Regions from separate parts of the Blautia sp. An46 genome, predicted to be linked through region 3. Evidence: riboswitches for the same ligand, from Rfam matches in the RefSeq annotation. Region 3 holds a riboswitch; each other region holds the start of a gene.
What was found. A riboswitch is a leader RNA that binds a small molecule or an ion and turns the genes downstream of it on or off. The one in region 3 is predicted to bind thiamine pyrophosphate.
Positions count from the first base shown of each region.

Region 1: linked by a shared signal. The riboswitch ahead of thiS (sulfur carrier protein ThiS) and the one ahead of B5G00_RS12625 (energy-coupled thiamine transporter ThiT) in region 3 are both predicted to bind thiamine pyrophosphate.
Region 2: linked by a shared signal. The riboswitch ahead of thiC (phosphomethylpyrimidine synthase ThiC) and the one ahead of B5G00_RS12625 (energy-coupled thiamine transporter ThiT) in region 3 are both predicted to bind thiamine pyrophosphate.

Region 1 covers NZ_NFIF01000018.1:25,758-28,024, forward strand. Annotated here, with positions in the region: gene B5G00_RS13910 (AEC family transporter) at 1-617, shown strand, start outside; TPP riboswitch at 680-785, shown strand; gene thiS (sulfur carrier protein ThiS) at 1,222-1,416, shown strand; gene thiF (sulfur carrier protein ThiS adenylyltransferase ThiF) at 1,421-2,059, shown strand; gene B5G00_RS13925 (thiazole synthase) at 2,077-2,267, shown strand, end outside.
Region 2 covers NZ_NFIF01000022.1:45,270-47,536, reverse strand. Annotated here, with positions in the region: gene thiC (phosphomethylpyrimidine synthase ThiC) at 1-1,092, opposite strand, end outside; TPP riboswitch at 1,274-1,380, opposite strand; gene B5G00_RS15685 (helix-turn-helix domain-containing protein) at 1,495-2,004, shown strand; gene B5G00_RS15680 (DUF362 domain-containing protein) at 2,134-2,267, opposite strand, start outside.
Region 3 covers NZ_NFIF01000015.1:49,326-51,592, reverse strand. Annotated here, with positions in the region: gene B5G00_RS12630 (phospho-sugar mutase) at 1-998, shown strand, start outside; TPP riboswitch at 1,181-1,286, shown strand; gene B5G00_RS12625 (energy-coupled thiamine transporter ThiT) at 1,327-1,992, shown strand; gene B5G00_RS12620 (glycoside hydrolase family 31 protein) at 2,195-2,267, opposite strand, start outside.

The sequences.
Region 1 (2,267 bases), on a different contig from region 3:
TCCTGGGGATTGCTTTTATCCAGAATATTTACGGTTCTGCTGGGATCGCCCCCTTGATGATCATTGGCAGTGTTCCTTTGTATAATATAATGGCGGTAGTGGTCCTTTCTTTCTTCAGCCCTGAAAGAAAGACCCTGGACGGAAGTACCGTTAAGAAGACTTTGAAAGGGATCATTACAAACCCCATTATTATTGGTATTCTGGTGGGAATGGCCTGGTCTCTGCTGAGACTGCCTTTGCCCCAGATTGCTCAGAAAACAGTCAGTAGTATAGGGGCGACGGCAACCCCTCTGGGCCTGATGGCCATGGGAGCTTCCTTTGATTTCAAAAAGGCTCTGGGGCAGAAAGGACCGGCAGTAGCTGCCTCTTTTCTGAAGCTGGCAGGATTTGGCACCCTGTTCCTTCCTTTGGCGGCAGCTATGGGATTCCGCCAGGAAAAGCTGGTAGCCATTCTGATCATGCTGGGTTCGGCTACTACAGTAAGCTGCTATGTGATGGCGAAAAATATGGATCATGAGGGAACGCTGACTTCCAGCGTGGTTATGCTGACTACACTGGGAAGCGCTTTTACCGTCACTGCCTGGCTGTATATTTTCAGAACTCTGGGGATGATCTGAGAAGGGCTGTCTGGTTGATAAATTTATCTTGACAGAAAAGAGAGAGAAGTTTATACTGAAAAAGTAAAAAACAGGGGAGCTTGTAAACAGGCTGAGAGGAAGTTGTGAACTTCGACCCGGGAACCTGATTTGGATAATGCCAACGTAGGAAGAAAGAAGAGATTTCAGGAGATGGCAGAGTCCGTCTCCTTTCTTTTTGTGCGATAAGCTGGACATGATATTGCGTCAGATAGGATATTCCCCTATCCGATCAAAAGACTCTTCAGAAGACAGATTTCTGAAAGAAGTCCCAAGCTAAGGTTCCTTACGAAAACAGAATACTGATCACAGTTGAGAGTGAGCCAACGGGTTCATGAAGGGGTGCACCACCACGGGTGTATTACTTCGTGAACCCTTTTTTAGTCTATGTAGCTGTCCCATTAATCATTTTCGAGAATATTTACACATTTTACTGCTTAGTCTGCGCTGCTTTGAGCCTATGGTCTCAAAGCTGTGCTCGACAAATTCGCATAAAATGTATAAATATTCCTGAAGTATGACTAATGGGACAGCACCATAGAATAAAACCTCTCTGTGTGGCAGAAATTCTGGAAAGGAGAGGAAGATGATTGTAAACGGAGAAAGAGCAGCCTGGGAGGCCGGTCTGACAGTGGAGAAGCTGCTGGAAGCAAGAAATTACCGGCAAGACCGGGTTGCGGTGGAAAAAAACGGAGAGATCGTTCCTAAGAAGAATTATTCCACAGAAGAGATCCTGGAAGAGGACAGGATCGAGATCGTCAGTTTTGTTGGAGGAGGCTGATCTTATGGAGAAAAGGATTCCATCCAGGGAAGAACTGCAGAAAGCCCTTCTTGCCCGGTGCACAAGGGAAGAAGCGGAAAAATTGTGGAATGCCAAGATTGCGGTGGCAGGCCTTGGGGGTCTGGGCTCTAATGTGTCGGTGTTTCTGACCAGAGCAGGAGTGGGACATCTTCATCTTATTGACTTTGATAAGGTGGATATGACAAATCTGAACCGGCAGCACTATTTTATTTCCCATCTGGGTATGGATAAGACAGAAGCACTGAAAGAGCAGCTTCTTCAGATCAATCCCTGGCTGGATATTGAGACCAGTTGTGAAAGGGTTACGGAAGAAAATATTCCCAGGCTTTTTCAGAATGCAGGTATTATCTGCGAAGCTTTTGACAGGCCGGAGAATAAAGCTATGCTGGTTAACGGCTGTCGGGAGTTTTTTCCTGAAAAACCTCTGGTCTGTGCCAGCGGCATGGGAGGGTTTGGAAGGAGCAATGATATCGTCACCAGACAGGTGGGAAGAAATTTCTATCTCTGCGGAGACGGGACTTCCGGGATCGAGGAAGGACAGGGGCTTGCAGCCCCCAGAGTGGCCCTGTGCGCAGCTCATGAGGCAAACCTGATCCTGGAACTGATATTAGAAAAAAATTAAGAAATGAGGGAAGAAAAATGAACCATACAAAAGACACTTGGAAAATCGGTAACCACGAGTTTACTTCCAGATTTATTCTGGGATCCGGGAAATATTCTCTGGATCTGATAAAGGCAGCGGTAGAGCAGGCAAAAGCCCAGATCATTACCCTGGCTCTTCGCCGGGTAAATGAAGGCGGCGCCGCCAATATCCTGGATTATATCCCCCA
Region 2 (2,267 bases), on a different contig from region 3:
TCCCTTAATGCCCTTTGCGATATCTGCAGCGTGGGCTGCGATCTTTGAAGCGATAATGCCTTCTTTTACGTCATTTACATCAGGGAGTCTCAAATGTTCTGCCGGAGTTACATAGCAGAGGAAGGAGGCGCCGTTGGCTGCTGCAATAGCGCCGCCGATAGCGGCTGTAATATGGTCATATCCAGGAGCAATATCGGTTACCAGAGGTCCCAGTACGTAGAAAGGCGCTCCCTGACAGATGGTCTGCTGTATTTTCATGTTGGCCTCAATCTGATTCAGAGCCATATGTCCCGGCCCTTCGATGATTACCTGGACATCTTTTTCCCAGGCCCGTTTGGTCAATTCTCCCAGAGTCACCAGTTCTTCAATCTGAGAGATATCTCCTGCGTCTGCAATACATCCAGGCCTGCAGGCGTCTCCCAGGCTCAGAGTTACATCGTATTCCCTGCAGATATCCAGGATATGGTCGTAGTGCTCATAGAAAGGATTCTCTTCACCGGTCATTTCCATCCAGGCAAAGATAATGGAGCCTCCTCTGGAAACGATATTAGTAAGACGTTTATTTTTCTTGAAACGTCCGGCGGTAGCTTTATTGATCCCTACATGGATGGTCATAAAGTCCACTCCGTCTTTGGCATGCATCTCTACAATATCAATCCATTCTTTGGAAGTGATTTCCTTCAGGGGTTTGTGATAGTAGACAACGGCATCGTAGATAGGAACGGTTCCGATGATTGCAGGGCACTGGGCAGTGAGTTTTCTCCGGAATTTCTGGGTATCACCGAAGGAACTAAGGTCCATAATGGATTCTGCCCCCATTTTTACTGCGTCATTTACTTTTTCAAGTTCCATATCCAGGTCTTTCCAGTCTCTGGAAGTACCAAGATTTACATTGATTTTTGTTTTCAGCATAGAGCCGATAGCATTAGGCTCCAGGCAGGTATGGAGCTTGTTGGCAGGAATCACGGCCTTTCCCTGGGCCATCAGCGCCTGAAGCTCTCTGACATTTATTTGTTCCTTTTCTGCCACTGCCTCCATCTGAGGGGTGATGATTCCCTGGCGGGCAGCGTCCATCTGTGTTGTATAGCTCATAGGTTTCCTCCCATTAAATATTGCCGGAGAATTTCTGAAGGATGTGAGTAAAATGATGATTCCCTGGCGGGCAGTGCTCCGCCGGTGGGATTCTGACTGGAGAACATTTCTGCAAAACCCGAAGGACTTTTCTATAGAAAAAATCTGCACCTAAATAGGGTGCAGATATAGAAATACTCCATGTATGCTATATAACACTCCCTACGTTGGCATGATCCAAATCAGGTAATACAGGTCGAAGTCTCAGGCGCTTCCTCTCAGCCCTTCAGGGCTCCCTGGCTGTTTTTCTTAGTGTATCATCCAGGATAGGACTTGTCAACGCTTTTTGTCGAACATATTTTCTTGCATTTCAGGACAGGTCTGCTATAATTGTTGGAGAGAAAATGTGAAAGGGGTCAGTATATGGAGGAGACCATTTACTCAGTTTCTCAGGCAGTAAAGTTTTTGGAGGTTCAGTCCCATGTGCTGCGGTACTGGGAGGAAGAACTGAAATTGCCGATAAAGAGAAATGAGATGGGACACAGATACTACACCCGATGGGATATTCAGGTATTCCTGAGTATAAAGGAACTGAAGAAAAGGGGGTATTCTCTGAAGGAGATTGGAGAACTGACGCCCTTTTTCTACAAAAATGAGACTCTCAGGAAGGACAGGACCGGAGAAAAGAAAAAGACAGAGGGAGCTCAGAGAAAAAAAGAACAGGGAAAAATCCCTCCGGAATTTATGGAGCTTATCAGCCGGCTTGTAGAGCAGCGGCTTCAGGAACAGAATTCAGAGGAAGCCCGTTATAAAAGACTGGACCAGCGAATCAGAGACTGTCAGCAGTCCAGAAGAGAGGTGGCTGCGTCGGCGGAGAAAAAAGGCCAGGGAAAGAGAAGGCTGCTGGGAAGGACCGGAAGGAAAAAGAATTAGCAGAAAAGGAGTTGTGGAATTGATATGTGCCATGGCTCCTTTTTTATCTATAGGAAAGTCCCTTTCTCTATAAAACAAAAAAAAGACTGGTACACAAAATCCTGTGTACCAGTCAGCATATGTAAATAATTAGCCTTCTACAATAGCTTCTGTAGGACATACACTTGCGCATGTTCCGCAGTCAACACATGTATCAGCGTCGATTACATATTTGGAATCTCCTTCAGAAATAGCTTCTACTGGACATTCTCCTGCGCATGTTC
Region 3 (2,267 bases):
TATACAGCCCTCTGAATGGTTCAGGTCTTGTACCGGTAACTCAGGTATTAAAGGACATTGGAATCACTGATATCACCATTGTTCCTGATCAGGAATATCCAAACGGCTATTTCACCACATGCAGCTATCCGAACCCGGAAATCTTTGAGGCTCTGGAGCAGGGACTGAATCTGGCAAAAGAAACCGGAGCCGACCTGATGCTTGCCACTGACCCGGATGCAGACCGTGTAGGCATTGCCATGAAATGCCCGGATGGTTCCTATGAACTGGTAAGCGGAAATGAAGTAGGCGTACTCCTTCTGGACTACATCTGTGCAGGTCGTATCGAGAAGGGCACTATGCCTGAAAAAGCTGTAGCTGTAAAATCTATTGTATCCACTCCTCTGGCAGATGCTGTAGCTGAGCACTACGGAGTAGAATTAAGAAGTGTTCTCACCGGCTTTAAATGGATCGGCGATCAGATCGCACAGTTAGAGGCTGCTGGAGAAGTTGACCGTTTCATCTTCGGTTTCGAAGAGAGCTACGGCTATCTGGCAGGTCCCTATGTTCGTGATAAAGACGCTGTTATCGGCTCTATGCTGATCTGCGAAATGGCTGCCTACTACAGAAGCATCGGAAGCTCTCTGAAACAGAGAATGGAAGAAATCTATGCTCAGTACGGACGTTACCTTAACAAGATTGACAGTTTTGAATTCCCAGGATTAAGCGGCATGGATAAGATGGCCGGAATCATGGAAGACCTGAGAAAGAATCCTCCTGCTGAAATCGCAGGATACAAGGTTACAAGCGTAACCGACTACACAAAGCCGGAAGAAACCGGACTTCCTTCCGCCAATGTTCTCATCTATAAACTGGAGAACAAAGAAACGGTTATCGTTCGTCCTTCAGGAACAGAGCCAAAAATCAAAGTATACTATACAACTCTTGGCAAAGACCTGGCAGAGGCTCAGGCAGAGAAAGACAAGCTTTCCGAAGCTATGAAACCCATCATGGCATAAAAACAGATAAAACTATAATGCTTTCAAACAATAGGCAGCACAACCTATAAACTGTCTGCTGTCATGAATAATAGGCGGTTCGCAGAGCGGACCGTCTGTTTTTAAGACCTTTCCGGTCCGATTTCCCCTCTTGACATTTTTCCCTGATATGTATAATATAAAGTCCGGTTAAACTACATAAGATTGATAACAAGGGGAGCTTGTGTTACAGGCTGAGAGGAAGTTGTAAGCTTCGACCCATAACCTGATTTGGATAATGCCAACGTAGGGATGCGTTATTTTACTACAGCCCTTTTGTTTTCAGTCTTGGAAACAGGAGGGATTTTTTATGTTTCAATTTCTTGTTAATGCAGAAGGAGGACTGACTACCGCCGGATATGTACTCTGCATTGCCGCAGGGATTCTTCTTTTCGTGGCAGCCCTTGTCTTTGCAGGCAGGATTTCAGAGAAGAAAAAGATGGGAACCAGACAGCTTGTTTTCTGTGCCATGGCCATGGCGCTGGCTTTTATTACCTCTTATCTGAAGCTGTTCAATATGCCCTGGGGCGGAAGCGTGACTTTATGCAGTATGCTTTTCATTGTTCTTATAGCAAACTGGTATGGTCCAAAGACTGGTATTCTGGTAGGACTGGCCTACGGTATCCTGCAGTTTATCCAGGAACCCTATGTACTTTCTTTGTTTCAGGTATGCTGCGACTATATCCTGGCCTTTGCCGCTCTTGGCGTAGCAGGATTCTTTGCAAAGAGTAAACATGGTCTATTGAAAGGCTACATAGCTGCCGTCATCGCCAGAGGCGCTTTCCACGCCCTGGGCGGTTATCTCTACTGGATGGACTACATGCCAGACAATTTTCCAAAGGCGCTTACCAGTGTATATCCTATTGTCTACAACTACAGCTATTTAGTTGCAGAAGGAATTATAACTGTGATCATCATTTCCATCCCTGCAGTATCTAAGGCCCTGAATCGGGTAAAACAGACTGCACTGCAGTAAAAACAAAAAATTCTGCCCTTTTTGCAGACAGGGAGCTGTCGCATTAATCAAAATCGAGAATATTTATACATTTTATTGCTCAGTCTGTGCCGCTTTGAGCCTATAGTCTCAAAGCTATGCTCGACAAATTCGCATAAAATGTATAAATATTCCTGACATATGACTAATGCGACAGCCCCCTGTTCTCTTTTTATATTTTTTTCTACGCTGTTATAATCTCTGTCAGCACCCCAAGCAGCTCTGAATCCAGTTCCATGGCCTGAAGCTGGGATAAA